Linked DNA regions of Methylosinus sp. H3A. The protein of the gene in region 2 binds, or shares a complex with, the protein of the main gene of each other region. Links are inferred from orthologs where the notes say so. Each region holds a gene or a part of one and is shown on either strand. Other genes may lie near its edges.

Region 1 (6,894 bases), 2.4 Mb from region 2 along the record:
CACCATGTTGGACCTCGACTGCTTCATCGATCCGGTGACGACGGATCACGCTCCGCTGCGGATTGCCCGCGCAGAATGAGGCGATGCGACGCAAGTTCTGAGGCGCAGACGGATATGACGATCGCTTCGCTCGCCGTTCGGCGAGAGGTCAATTCGGCTGCACGCGGGAGCGCTTCATGAACTCGCGACGATGAGCTGGAGAAGGGACTGGTCGATAGAGGAAATGGGCATGATCAATCCGCTTTCTGTTCAGGCAATGCGGCGATCATATACGGCTGTGTCCCGTGTTGCAAATTGCGAACGCCTGTGGACAACGGTGTGATTCGAGCGGCAAAGCCCGTCAGGCTCGCTCGATGAAGCTCTCGAGCACCATCTTCCGCCCGGCCTTGTCGAAATCGACCTGCAGCTTGTTGCCGTCGACATTGGCCACTGTGCCGGGCCCGAATTTCTGGTGAAACACGCGCGCGCCGATCGCAAAGCGCGAGCTCGCGGACGACTTTGCCAGCACTTCCCCTTCGATCGTCGGCGGCGCTCGGCGCGCGGGCTTGTTCGACGCGGTCTCGCGCGCGGTTTGCGCGCGCTTCCAGCCCGGCGTCGAATAGCTCGAGCCATAGCTGTCCATATTGGCGAAGCGCGACACGCCGTAAGAGCCATATTGCGAGCCGCCGGAAGCCTCCGTCACTTCCACACTCGCCGCCGGCAGATCGTCGAGGAAGCGCGAGGGCAGCGTCGTCTGCCACAGGCCATGAATGCGGCGATTGGTGGCGAAGAAAATTTTGAGCCGCCGCTTTGCGCGCGTGATGCCCACATAGGCGAGGCGGCGCTCCTCCTCCAATCCCGCGCGGCCGCTGTCGTCCAGCGAGCGCTGATGCGGGAACAGCCCTTCTTCCCAGCCCGGCAGATACACGGTCTCGAATTCGAGGCCCTTGGCGCCATGCAGCGTCATGATCGACACGCGCTGTCGATCGGCGGCCTCGTCCGTCTCCATGACCAGCGACACATGCTCGAGAAAGCCCGCGAGATCGGGGAATTCCTCCATCGCGCGCACCAGCTCTTTCAAATTCTCGAGCCGGCCCGCCGCTTCCGGCGTCTTGTCGTCGCGCCACATCTGCGTGTAGCCCGACTCGTCCAACACCATTTCCGCGAGCTCGTTCTGCGGCGTCGTGTCGATGAGATTGCGCCAGCGATCGAAATCGGCGATCAGCGCCCGCAGCGTCGCGCGGGGCTTTGGCTTCAGCTCCTCCGTCTCGACGATCACCCGCGCCGCCTGCATCAGCGGCGCGCTTTCGCGGCGCGAATATTCATGCAGCACTTGCAGCGTCGCGTCGCCCAATCCGCGCTTGGGCGTATTGACGATGCGCTCGAAGGCGAGATCGTCGAACGGTTGCGCGACGCAGCGCAGATAGGCGAGCGCGTCGCGTATCTCCAGCCGCTCATAGAAGCGCGGGCCGCCGATCACGCGATAGGGCAGGCCGAGCGTGATGAAGCGCTCCTCGAACTCGCGCATCTGGAAAGACGCGCGCACGAGAATGGCGATCTCCTCGAGATTATGCCCCTTGCGCTGCAATTGCTCGATATCTTCGCCGATCGCGCGCGCTTCCTCCTCGCTGTCCCACACGCCGGTGACGCTGGGCTTCTCGCCATCGGCGCCTTCGGTGAACAGCGTCTTGCCGAGCCGTCCCTCATTGCGCGCGATGAGATGCGAGGCCGCCGCGAGAATATGCCCCGTCGAGCGATAATTACGCTCGAGCCGCACGATTTTCGCGCCGGGAAAATCCTTCTCGAAGCGCAGAATATTTTCCACTTCCGCGCCGCGCCATCCATAGACGCTCTGATCGTCGTCGCCGACGCAGCAGACATTGTGCCGGCCCTGCGCGATCAGGCGCAGCCACAAATATTGCGCGGTGTTGGTGTCCTGATATTCGTCGACGAGAATATATTTGAAGCGCTGACGATATTCGTCGAGTACATCCACATTCTCGCGAAAGAGCCGCAAAGACTCGAGCAGCAGATCGCCGAAATCGACGGCGTTCAGCACCTTCAGCCGCTCCTGATAGAGCGCATAGAGCTTCTTGCCCTTGCCGTCCGCAAAGCTCTGCGCCTCGCCGGCGGGAACATGCTCGGGTGAGAGGCCGCGGTTTTTCCAGGCGTCGATCTGATGCGCGAGCCCGCGCGGCGGCCAGCGCTTGTCGTCTATATTCTCGGCCTGCAGCACCTGCTTCAGCAGGCGGATTTGATCGTCCGTGTCGAGAATGGTGAAATTCGACTTCAGCCCCACCAGCTCGGCGTGGCGGCGCAGGATTTTCGCGCTGATCGCGTGAAAAGTGCCGAGCCATTGCAGCGCCTCGGCGCCGGGGCCGGCCAGCGTCTCGACGCGCTCGCGCATCTCGCGCGCGGCCTTGTTGGTGAAGGTGACGGCGAGGATTTCCCACGGCCGCGCCCGCCCGCTGCCGAGAATATGCGCGATGCGCGTGGTCAGCACGCGCGTCTTGCCGGTGCCGGCGCCGGCGAGCACCAGCAGCGGGCCCTCTATCGTCTCGACGGCGGCGCGCTGCTCGGGATTGAGCGCGTCCAGAAAACGCCCGCGTCCAGCGAGCGCGCGCGCGGCGATGCCGCCTTCGAGCGGCGTGAAATCTTCCGGCGGCGCAGGACGTGACAAGGCGTTGGGGCTCCTTCGACGCGTAGGATACAGGAGAACGGAAGGCGAATCATTGTCCGATTCGCGATTTGCCCCCAATGTGGAGACCGCAGGGCCGCCTGTCACGGAGGAAAAGCCCGCCGCGCCGCTATTCCCAAGGGAGAAACCCATGCCCGAGCTCTCGGCCTGCCGCCGCGCCGCTATGCTTTTCGGTCTTCTCGCGACCCTCGCCGCCCCGGCCGCGGCCTCGGCCGGGCCTTCCGCGCAGCTCTGCGCGGCGGGGGCGCGCTCCGCGCCGCATGAGGCTCCGGCCTCTCTCTCGCCGGCGATCCGCCGCGCTTTCGGCCTCGCGAGCGATTTCCCCGTGGGGGCGGCCTATTACCGCTGCTCGGGCGGCCGGACGCTGGCCTGCGTCGTCGGCGCCAATCTCCCCTGCTTCAAGGCGAACAAGGCGCGCTCGCTGCCCGGCGCGACGCAATATTGCCGGGAGAATCCGGGGTCGGATTTCATTCCCATGGTCGCGACCGGCCATGACACGATCTACGAATGGAAATGCGTCGGCAAGACCGCGCGGGCGGGCAAGCAGGTCGCGCCGCTCGATGGGGAAGGGTATTTCGAGGAGAATTGGAAGAAGGTGGAGTGAGGGGGCCGACCAACGTCACCTTTGGTCTGTATCCCGACTGCGGCCGAGCGCCCGCTCCATGGCGTAGACGCGCAGCGCCGAGGAGAGATTGGCGCGGCCGCGTCCGGCGTCTATCCGCGCGACGAGGCCGGCGAGCGAGCAGCCCTCCTGCTCGGCGGCCGCCTTCAGCGCCTCCCAGAAGATGCGCTCCAACGACACGCTGGTGCTGTGGCCGGCGATCACCAGCGAATGTTTGGCGACCGTCGAAGCCTTGTCGTCCTTGGCCGCCGTCGCGGCGGCTGGCGGGGCCGTCGTCGAAGGCGCGCGGGCGCGTCTGCGGGTCATTCCGGTCTCATCCGTTCCGCACTCCCGCGATCGGAAAATGCTCCGTCTTGTCCCAATAGAAGGGCCGCAGGCGCAGGTCGCGCAAGGCGCGCCAGGAGGCGAGGGCCAGCATGAGGCTCCACAGCGGCCAGCGCAGCAGCGCGGGCCAGAGCCATAATATTTCGGCGTCCTGCATGGCGACGAGGCGCGGCCAGGCGCTCGCCGCGACGCCGCTCGAGGCGACGAGGCAAAAAAGGCCGCTGGCGAGCCCGTCGCCGAGCGTGGTCGGCGTCAGCAGCGATCCGAAGGCGAAATCATAGATCAGAAAGCAAAGGAAGATCGGCGCATGGAGCGGCGCGAGGAAGCCGCCTGCGAAAATCGCCAGCGTCGCCGCTCCGCGCAGGGCGCCGAGATCGCCGAAAAAAGCGGCCGGGTCGCGGCAATGGACCAGAGCGGTCTGCATCCAGCCCTTCATCCAGCGGGCGCGCTGCGCCACCAGCGCGGAAAAGCGCGTCGGCGCCTGCTCCTGCGTGCGCGAGGAGAAGGTGCGGATCGCATAGCCGCGGCGCGCCAGCCGCAGGCCGAGATCGGCGTCCTCGGTCACATTATAGGCGTCCCAGGCGCCGACCGCGCGCAGCGCCGACACGCGAAAATGATTGGAGGAGCCGCCGAGGAAAAAGGGCAGGCCGGCTGCCGAGGCGCCCTTGTCGAAAACATCGAACAATACGGCGTAATCGATGCAGAACATGGCCGTCGCCCAGCCGCGCCGATGATTGTGGATGAAGAGGCTCGCTTGCAGGCAGGCGAGCTTTTCGTCGGCGACGGCGAACAGCGCCGCCGCCTTCCGCAACTGCGCTGGATCGGGCAGATCCTCGGCGTCGAAAACGGCGACGAGCGAGCCGCGCAGAAAGGGCGTCGCCACATTGAGCGCGCGCGGCTTGGTGCGCGGCTCGCCGGGCGGCGCGACGATGATCTCCCAGCCCGGCCGCAGACGCATGGCGCGCAAGGCCGCGGCCGTCTCGGCGTCGTCGTGTTCGACGACGAATTTGACGTCGAGCTTGGCGCGCGGATAGTCGATCGCGTCGAGCGCCCCGGTCAATTGCGGGACGACGCCGGCCTCGTCATACAGCGCTATGACGATCGAATAGACGGGCAGATCGCGCTCCTCCAGCGCGGGCGCCGTCTCGCAGCCCCGCCCGCGCATCGCGCAGACATAGAGACGCAGGCCGATATTGGCGAGAAACAGCAGAGCGAGCAGCGTCGAGACGCTCAATGAGATCGCCGGCGTGGGCGCGAGCCAGGCCGCGAGCAGCAAGAGATTGGCGAGCACGAAGACGCTCGGAGCGCCGTCGCCGAGCGCGCGCCGCGCCGCCAGCTCCGGCTCGACGCGCTCCACCGAATAGGCGGCGGCCTCTGCCAGCCGGCGCGCGGAGGAGCGGCGCAGCGCCTCCTCGAACAAGGACGGGGCGGTGATGGCGAAGAGCGGCCGCCCGGCGGACGAGCGCGTCACGCCGACGAGCCTCACGATCTCCTCGCCGCGCGGCGCGAACAGCCAGCGCAGCCCCCTCGGCTCCTCGGCGAAACGGGCGTAGCCGCGGGCGGCGTCCAGCTCGAGGCTCTCCGAGGGCTCAAGCGCGGGCGGGGCCTCGAGATAGGGAACCTGCAGCTCCGTCGCGAGGATGCGATAGAAGCGCTCCTCGGAGATCAGCCCTTCGGCGATCAGCACGGCGTCGGCCTCGGCGTCCTGACGCCGGGCGATGGTCGCGCCATATTGCAGCATGACCAGCGGCGCGCCATGGGCGGCGAGAAAGGCGATCTCGGGCGGAAGCGGCCGCCCGGCGCCGGGCGCGAGCGTCTCCGGCGCCGGGCGCGCGCGCTGGCGGGCGAGCGTGGCCTCGGTCGAGCCCTCGCGGCGGCGCGCGAAGCCGGAGCTGTCGTCGCGATGCGGAACCGGCGGATACGGCGAAACCCTATCGACCGGATTCACGCTCATACGCTAATCTCCGCCACGACGCGCCGGGCTCCGTCCGCGCCGGGCGCTCCCGAGGCCTCGAATGATCTGCGAAAAGAGAACTATGGCTGAAGCTTGGCGCAGAAGCGAAATTTTGACAAGCTTCTCCTTCGCTCTGCGTGTCGCCCTCGTTTTTGCGGCGGCGTCCGTCGTCTCGTCGGCGCGCGCGGAGACCGCGGTCGCCGCGGCCCCGACTTTTTGGGATCCGGCGCGCAAAATGGACAAGCCCGACCTCGCCGGTCTCAAGCAAATCCGTTTTCTCACAGAGGATGATTACCCGCCCTTCGACTTCGCCCTGCCGGACGGCGCGATCGCCGGCTTCAACGTCGATCTGGCGCGCGCCATTTGCGAGGAGCTCGAGCTTCCCTGCACCATCCAGCGCCGGCGCTGGGACACGTTGATCGCAGCGCTGGACGAGAACGCGGGCGACGCCGCCATCGCCTCTTTCGCCATCACCGCCGAGGCGCGCAAGAAGCTCGACTTCACCGCGCCCTATTACACGACGCCCGGCCGTTTCGTCGTTCGCAAGGATTCGGTGCTGCCCGGCGCGACGCCCGCCGCGCTCGCCGACCGCACCATCGCGGTGGCCGCCGACAGCGCGCATGAGGCTTTTCTGCGGAATTTCTTTCCCGCCTCGACTCTCGCGACCTATCCGAGCGCGCAACAGGCGCGCAGCGCGCTGAAGGAGGGCCGCGCCCATGCGATGTTCGGCGACGCCATCTCGCTCTCCTTCTGGCTCAATGGCGCGGACGCCGCCGATTGCTGCATGTTCAAGGACGGGCCCTATTCGGATCCGACCTTTTTCGGCGACGGCGTCGGCATAGCAGTGAAGAAGAACAATAACGCGCTGCGCCGCGCGCTGGATTACGCGCTGGCGCGCGTCGCCCAGAAGGGCGCCTATACGGAGCTCTATCTCAAATATTTTCCGGTGGGGCCTTATTGAGACGCCCCGTTCCCTCGCCCGCGTGAGCGGGGAGGGGCGGGGAGACGCGAAACCTCATCCTTCCGCGCGGAACTCGCGCGCGAGGGCCTTTTCGATCTCGGGCAGGGGATGGCGGGTCAGATCCTTGTCCAGCTCGCCCTTCACCTTGCTCTTGGCTTTTGGTGACAACTCCTGGCGCAGCTCGCCGAGCACACGCGGCGGGGCGATGATGACGATCTCGCTCAATTCGCCCGCTTCGGCGGCGGTGTTGATCCGCTCGGCGATCTGATGGGCGAAATGTTCCTTCTCCAGCTCGTGCCAATCGGCGTTCTCGACGGCGCTGCGCGGCGCTCCCGCCGTGCCGTAAACGCGGCCAG
Region 2 (6,929 bases):
CGTCGGCTCGAGATCGAGCCCACCGAGACTCTCCGCATAGAGCTTGCCGATCGCACGCGCCGCGCGGCGCACATTGGCCACGGCGCAGCTCTGCGCGCAGGCTCTGACTTCGGCCGGATCAGGCTCGCTCATGAGAAAGATGTATGTGCCTCTATTGCGCCGACGTCAAGCGCCAGAGCTGGATCGCTTCGCAATGCTGCGATTTTTCACGCCACCACTGTCAGCCGCCGCGCGGCGCGGGTGACGCCAGTGTAGAGCCAGCGCGCGCGATGCTCGCGAAAGGCGAAGGATTCGTCGAACAAAGCGACATCGTCCCATTGCGAGCCCTGCGCCTTATGCACGGTGAGGCAATAGCCGAAATCGAACTCATCCGTATCCTTGCGCTGCGCAAAGGGAATCTCGGCGTCGCCTCCTTCGAAGAACTGCGGCAGCACGCCGACGCGCTGGAATTTTCCCGCCGTCTCCTCCGGCTCGACCAGCAGGCGCACCTTGCCGCGCCGCAGAGCGCCGGCGCTCTTCACCTTGAACAGCGCGCCATTGAGCAGGCCCTTCTTGCGATTATTGCGCAGGCAGACAAGCTTCTCGCCCGATTGCGGCAGCGTGCCGACAAAACCACGCAGCTGCCGCAGCCGATTATTATAGGCGCGGCGCGTGCGATTGAGGCCGACGAGCACCTGATCGGCGTTGGTGATGAGCGCGGGATCGAGCGCGTCGCGCCGCACCACTTGCGTCTCGCCATAGACGCCGTAATCGAGCCGCCCGCCCTCGCGAATGATCATGGAGAGGCGCACGATCGGATTATCCGCGGCCTGCCGATGCACTTCCGTCAGCATCACATCGGGCTCCGATTCGGTGAAATAGCCGCCGCCCTTCACCGGCGGCAATTGCGCCGGATCGCCGAGCACCAGCACCTTCTTGCCGAAGGAGAGCAGATCGCGGCCCAATTCCTCGTCGACCATGGAGCATTCGTCGATGATGATGAGCTTGGCTTTCGCCGCGTCGCTGTCCTCGTTCAGCTCGAAGGCGGGCTCCTCGGTCTCCGTATCGGTGGCGCGATAGATGAGGCTGTGAATGGTGCGCGCATCCTTGCACCCCTTGGAGCGCATCACCAACGCCGCCTTGCCGGTGAAAGCGCCGAAGGCGACGTCGCCGTCGACGCTCTCGGCGATATGTTGCGCAAGCGTCGATTTGCCCGTGCCGGCATAGCCGAACAGACGAAACAGCTGCGCGCGGCCGTCCTTCAGCCATGCGGCGACGGCCGAGAGCGCGCGCTCTTGTTCATTGGACCAGACGGGCATGGGAAATTTTTCGACTCGATCGATTGTATCGCGGCCAGGATGGCGGAAGCGGCGGAGCGCGGCAAGTGTCAAAACAATTCCCGCGCCGAATGGACGCCCGCACCGCCCTTGACAAGCCAGTCCCAGGAAAATCAAATAGCTCAGGTTCAACAAAAATAGATTGAGAGCGGCCATGCGAAGTCTGTGGTGCGGAATCGCTATGCTTTTTGTGACTCCTCTACACGCTGACCCTGTCGATTTCGACGCGTTCTTCAACGAAGCAGCGAGCTGTCGTCAATCACAAGCTTTCGCGACTCTCCATAAAAATATCGGAGATCGCTACGGCAATGACGCAGACTCCAAGAATACGCAAGTAAACCAGTCGGTTCGCGTAAAAATTCCTCCCGAGATAAGAGCCGGAGTTGGCAAAGCGCGATCCGTCAACAAGGGCGAATATACGCAGGTCGTGGTGCCGCTGGACGGATTTTGGCGAGGACTCGAGTTGCAAGAGCTGGAGTTCGCGGTGGGAAATGGAAACGGCGTACAGCAATGGCGGATTCGATTCTCGGAACCGCGTTCCGCGGTGCTGCGCGTTTTCGGAACCGAAGTTTCGGCGGCGGACCACGCTCTAAAAGCAGACCCGGAGAGCGCTCCCTTTGGTCATTCCGCCAAAATTCCCAAGGGATCCAACGGCGAAATTGTTTGTGATTTTTCAACCTGACCAATAAAGGAGACGAACGAGAGATCGCCTATCTAGGCTTTCCCTTCACCAACTTCGCTATTTGTTCAGCTTCCCCTTGCCCGCCATGGATCGCGGCGCGGGGCGCGACAGCGGCCGCGCTTCGCCGCCGCCGAAATTATGCGGCCCCATATCGGCGTCGGTCGGCTTATGGGCGCGCGTGCCGGAGATCGCAGGCGCCTCCCCTCCCCTTCCGCGCGGGCGCATCAACGGATTGGCCTCGGCGAGAAGCTCGGCGCGTTGCAGGCGGGAAATCTCGTCGCGCAGACGCGCAGCCTCCTCGAAGGCGAGATCGGCGGCGGCGGCCTTCATGCGCTTCTCGAGATCGGCGAGCGTCGCCTGCATATTGTGCCCCGGCGCCAGCTCGGAGAGGCCTGCGTCCACGGTCACATGATCCTGCTCGGCGAGCGAGCCCAAGATATCGGCGATATCGCGCTTTATGCTCGCCGGCGTGATGCCATGCTCGGCGTTATAGGCCTGCTGCTTGGCGCGGCGGCGGTCGGTCTCGTCCATGGCGCGTTTCATCGAGCCGGTGACGTGATCCGCATAGAGGATCACGCGCCCGTCGACATTGCGCGCGGCGCGGCCGATCGTCTGCACCAGCGAGGTCTCGGAACGCAGGAATCCTTCCTTATCGGCGTCGAGAATGGCGACGAAGCCGCATTCGGGAATATCCAATCCTTCGCGCAGCAGGTTGATGCCGACCAGCACGTCGAAAGCGCCGAGGCGCAGATCGCGAATGATCTCGATACGCTCGATCGTGTCTATGTCCGAATGCATGTAGCGCACGCGCACGCCATTCTCGTGCAGATATTCGGTGAGGTCTTCCGCCATGCGCTTGGTCAGCACGGTGACGAGCGAGCGATAGCCGGCCTGGCTGACTTCCTTCACCTCGCCGAGCAGATCGTCGACCTGCGAGCGCGCGGGACGTATCTCCACTGGCGGATCGATGAGGCCCGTCGGGCGAATGACCTGCTCGACGAAGACGCCGCCCGTGCGCTCCATTTCCCAATTGCCCGGCGTCGCCGAGACGGCGACCGATTGCGGGCGCATCGCGTCCCATTCCTCGAAGCGCAGCGGACGATTGTCCATGCAGGACGGCAGGCGAAAGCCATATTCGGCGAGCGTCGCCTTGCGGCGAAAGTCGCCCTTATACATAGCGCCGATCTGCGGAATGCTCACATGGCTCTCGTCCGCGAAGACGATGGAATTGTCCGGCAGATATTCGAACAAAGTCGGCGGCGGCTCGCCGGGCCTGCGCCCGGTGAGATAACGCGAGTAATTCTCGATGCCGGCGCAAGAGCCCGTCGCCTCCATCATCTCGAGATCATAGCGCGTGCGCTGCTCCAATCGCTGCGCCTCGACGAGGCGCCCGGCGTTGTTCAGCTCGCCGAGCCGCCCGCGCAGCTCGTCCTTGATCGCCTTGATCGATTGCAACAGCGTCGGGCGCGGCGTCACATAATGCGAATTGGCGTAGACCTTCACGAATTCGAGATCCTGCGTCTTCTTTCCCGTCAGCGGATCGAATTCGCAGATCGACTCCACCTCGTCGCCGAAGAAGGAGATGCGCCAGCCACGGTCTTCATAGTGGGCCGGGAAAATATCGACCGTATCGCCGCGCACGCGAAAGGTGCCGCGCGTGAAATCCGAGCCGATGCGCCGATATTGCAGAGCCACGAGATCGGTGACGAGCTGGCGCTGCTCCAGCTTCTCGCCCATGCTGACGCCGAAGGTCATCGCCGTATAGGTCTCGACCGAGCCAATGCCGTAGATGCAGGACACGGAGGCGACGATGATGACGTCGTCGCGCTCCAGCAGCGAGCGCGTGGCGGCGTGGCGCATGCGGTCGATCTGCTCATTCACCGAGGATTCTTTTTCGATATAGGTGTCGGTGCGCGGCACATAGGCCTCGGGCTGATAATAATCATAATAGGAGACGAAATATTCGACGGCGTTATTGGGAAAAAAGCTCTTGAACTCGCCGTAGAGCTGAGCGGCGAGCGTCTTGTTCGGCGCCAGCACCAGCGCCGGCCGCTGCGTGCGCGAAATCACCTGCGCCATGGTGAAAGTCTTGCCGGAGCCGGTGACGCCGAGCAGCACCTGATCGCGCTCATTCGCCTCGATGCCGGCGACCAGCTCCTCGATCGCCTGCGGCTGGTCGCCGCGCGGCTGATAGTCGGAGACGAGGTCGAATTTGACGCCGCCCTCGCTCTTTTGCGGCCGCTCCGGCCGATGCGGCGTCCAGGGCTTGGTCTCGCGCAGGTTCGGATCGCCGAGCTTCAAAAGCTGCTCGAGGCTCTCCATCGTCGCCGACACGCCGCCCGAACCTCCGAGGTCGAGCGTCTCGGCCGGCGCCTCGTCCCCGCCGGCGTCATAGGCGGCCTGCGGCGCCTCCTCGAAGCCGGCCTGCCGCTCGGCGAGACCGGGATTGAGCAGCGCCTGCAAATGCGGCGCGATCGGCGACACCTCGGGCTTGGCGGCCTTGGCGCGCGTCGGGCGGGCGGGGTTTTTCGGCTTTTTCGGAGCAGAGGCCATGGCCGCGAATATGACCCCGGACGCGCGAGGATGGAAGCGGGAAGAGGAGTCCCGACGAAACGGATTTCACTCGCCTTCAACGCGGGCGAGCAGCTTGGCGAGCAGACGATCGAGCGTCTTCTGCTCGTCATCGCTCAGCGCCGCCAGTATCGTCCGCTCGGTCTGGACATGAATCGATAGGGCGTCGTCGATCAGCGACTTGCCTTCGTCGGACAGAGCCACCAACGTGCCGCGCCGATCCGTCGGGTGTTTGACGCGCCGGACATGGCCGGCCTTTTCCAGCCGGTCGATGCGCGCGGTCATGCCGCCCGACGAAATCATCGTCGCCTCATAGAGCGCCGTGGGCGTCAAGGCGTAAGGCGGACCCGATCGGCGCAGCGTCGCCAGGACATCGAACTCGCCATTCTGTAGTCCGAAGCGGACGAACACAGGGTTGAGCCGGTCGCGGACGATGAGCTGCGCCAACTCGAGCAGCCGGCCCACCGCCTCCATCGGGAATGAATCCAGATCCGGCCGTTCGCTCCGCCATTGGCGGGCGGCGATCGCCGCGCGGTCCTCTGACCTATCGGCATTCGACATGATATATCTCGATATCAAGATACTTTGTGCAAAGATAGTAGCGGTCCGGCGATCGGATGGCAATCGCCTTCGACCCCGGGCTTTCGACGGAGAAATCTCATGACTACACAATTAGATGACGCCCTGGACCCGCGTCCGTCCCATCCGGCGAGCGCGGTCGGCAATGGCCTGATCCTGACCGCGATCATCCTGCTCGCGCTCAATCTCCGCCCGGTCATTGCAGGACTGGGACCACTGCTCGATCTCATCGAAAGCTCCACCGGGCTGACTTCGGCCGAAGCGGGGCTTCTCACCACGCTGCCTGTTTTTCTCCTGGGGCTCGGCGCCTTCGCCGGCGGGCGCCTGCGGCGGCGCTTCGGAACGAAGCGCATCATTGCTCTGGGAATAGCGACGATCGCTCTGGCCTGCGCGAGCCGGGCGGTTTGGAACGACGCATCCGGAATGTTGTCGACGGCCGCCGGCGCCGGATTGGGCGTCGCCGTCATCCAGGCGCTTCTGCCCGGCGTCATCAAGGAGCGCTTCGGCGCCGGCGTCGGGCGCGCCATGGGACTCTACACCACCGCCATAATGGGCGGCGCCGCACTTGCCGCGGCGTCGGCGCCCGGACTGGCGAGAGCGCTCGACTGGCCCGGCGCCCTCGCGGTCTGGGCGCTTCCGGCCGTTGTCGCGACGATCGGCTGGCTGGCGCTGCCGCTCGCGTCACGAACGACCGAGGCGACGCCCGATGACATACACGATCCGCTCTGGCGCAAGGGCCGCGCCTGGACATTGATGTTGTTCTTCGGGATCGGCACCGGCGCTTACACGCTGGTTCTCGCCTGGCTGCCGCCCTATTACATGAGCCTCGGCCAGAGCCGCGAGATGAGCGGCTATCTGCTCGCCGCCGTCACCGTTGCGGAGGTCGTGGCGGGTCTCGGCGTTTCCGCCGTCATCGGCCGCTTTCCCGATCGCCGCGCGCCGCTCGTCGCCGTGCTGCTCTGCATATTCGCAGGCCTCGTCTGTCTCGTCGCCTCGCCGCTGTCTCTGGCGACGCCGGCCGCGCTGCTGCTCGGACTCGGCATTGGCGCATTGTTTCCGCTGTCGCTGATCGTCACGCTGGATCATGTCGACGATCCCGTCCGCGCCGGCGAACTAGCGGCCTTCGTCCAAGGCGGCGGCTATATCGTCGCGAGCCTCGCGCCGTTTCTCGCAGGCGCGATAAGGGATCGCTTTGCCGATCTTTCCGGAGCCTGGGAAGCGATGGCGGTCGCGATTCTTCTCTCGATCGCGATCGCCAGCCGGTTCTCGCCGGGCGACTACCGGCGACTATCCCGCGATTGAGCGCGTCGCCGCGCATCCTCGCGGGCTCAGACCTGTTCGGGCTCGCGCTGCGCCTCGCCGCCGCCGGCGCGTCGCAGTGCCTCCTCGACTTCGTCGGCCTGACGCTGACGACGCCACAAAGCGGCATAGGCGCCGCCCTTCTCCAACAAGCCGCGATGCGTGCCGCGCTCCACGATGCGGCCGCGATCCAGAAACAGTATTTCATCCGCATCGACCACGGTCGACAGACGATGCGCGATGACGATCGTCGTGCGCCCGCGCGAGACTCGCGTCAGCGCCTCCTGAATTTCATGCTCGGTGAAACTGTCGAGCGCCGAGGTCGCCTCGTCGAGAATGAGCAGCGGCGGCCCTTTCAAGATCGTGCGCGCAATGGCGACGCGCTGCTTCTCGCCGCCCGAGAGCTTCAGACCGCGCTCGCCGACCTGCGCCTCATAGCCGTCCGGAAGCGATCGGATGAAGCTGTCGATCTGCGCCAGCTG

The links.
Region 1: the proteins of uvrB (region 2) and IY145_RS11655 are in contact, whole or in part, in a crystal structure (PDB 7EGT), measured with the Thermus thermophilus proteins. The link is inferred for Methylosinus sp. H3A from one-to-one orthologs. Residues at the interface, in WP_096411307.1 of Thermus thermophilus: Glu23, Leu25, Arg26, Asp27, Gly28, Glu29, Arg30, Phe31, Arg55, Glu326, Asp327, Phe328, Glu379, Ser382, Gln383, His398, Gly400, Arg401; in WP_096412145.1 of Thermus thermophilus: His654, Arg656, Phe657, Gln666, Asp668, Glu669, Lys680, Arg681, Leu682, Ser683, Lys685, Tyr686, Ala687.

What each region holds. Positions count from the first base shown.
Region 1 is NZ_JADNQW010000005.1:1,855,610-1,862,503, forward strand. Bases 1-3,055 are described here. They hold IY145_RS11655 (ATP-dependent helicase), read right to left. Parts: upstream 2,660-3,055; coding sequence 341-2,659; downstream 1-340. Other genes in these bases: IY145_RS11650 (transcription termination/antitermination protein NusG), read right to left, coding at 1-6; IY145_RS11660 (hypothetical protein), read left to right, coding at 2,808-3,055. Outside these bases: more of IY145_RS11660, read left to right, coding at 3,056-3,281; IY145_RS11665 (ribbon-helix-helix domain-containing protein), read right to left, coding at 3,297-3,605; IY145_RS11670 (glycosyltransferase), read right to left, coding at 3,613-5,577; IY145_RS11675 (transporter substrate-binding domain-containing protein), read left to right, coding at 5,690-6,538; IY145_RS11680 (host attachment protein), read right to left, coding at 6,593-6,894. UniProt on the Escherichia coli protein: A helicase with DNA-dependent ATPase activity. Unwinds DNA duplexes with 3'-5' polarity. Translocates on single-stranded DNA with 3'-5' polarity. Initiates unwinding more efficiently from a nicked substrate than double-stranded DNA.
Region 2 is NZ_JADNQW010000005.1:4,254,126-4,261,054, forward strand. The notes cover bases 1,804-4,893. They hold uvrB (excinuclease ABC subunit UvrB), read right to left. Parts: upstream 4,552-4,893; coding sequence 2,056-4,551; downstream 1,804-2,055. Other genes in these bases: IY145_RS22680 (hypothetical protein), read left to right, coding at 1,804-1,998; IY145_RS22690 (MarR family winged helix-turn-helix transcriptional regulator), read right to left, coding at 4,618-4,893. Outside these bases: IY145_RS22670 (MarR family winged helix-turn-helix transcriptional regulator), read right to left, coding at 1-132; IY145_RS22675 (ATP-dependent RecD-like DNA helicase), read right to left, coding at 207-1,298; more of IY145_RS22680, read left to right, coding at 1,498-1,803; more of IY145_RS22690, read right to left, coding at 4,894-5,130; IY145_RS22695 (MFS transporter), read left to right, coding at 5,230-6,450; IY145_RS22700 (ABC transporter ATP-binding protein/permease), read right to left, coding at 6,477-6,929. UniProt on the Escherichia coli protein: The UvrABC repair system catalyzes the recognition and processing of DNA lesions. A damage recognition complex composed of 2 UvrA and 2 UvrB subunits scans DNA for abnormalities.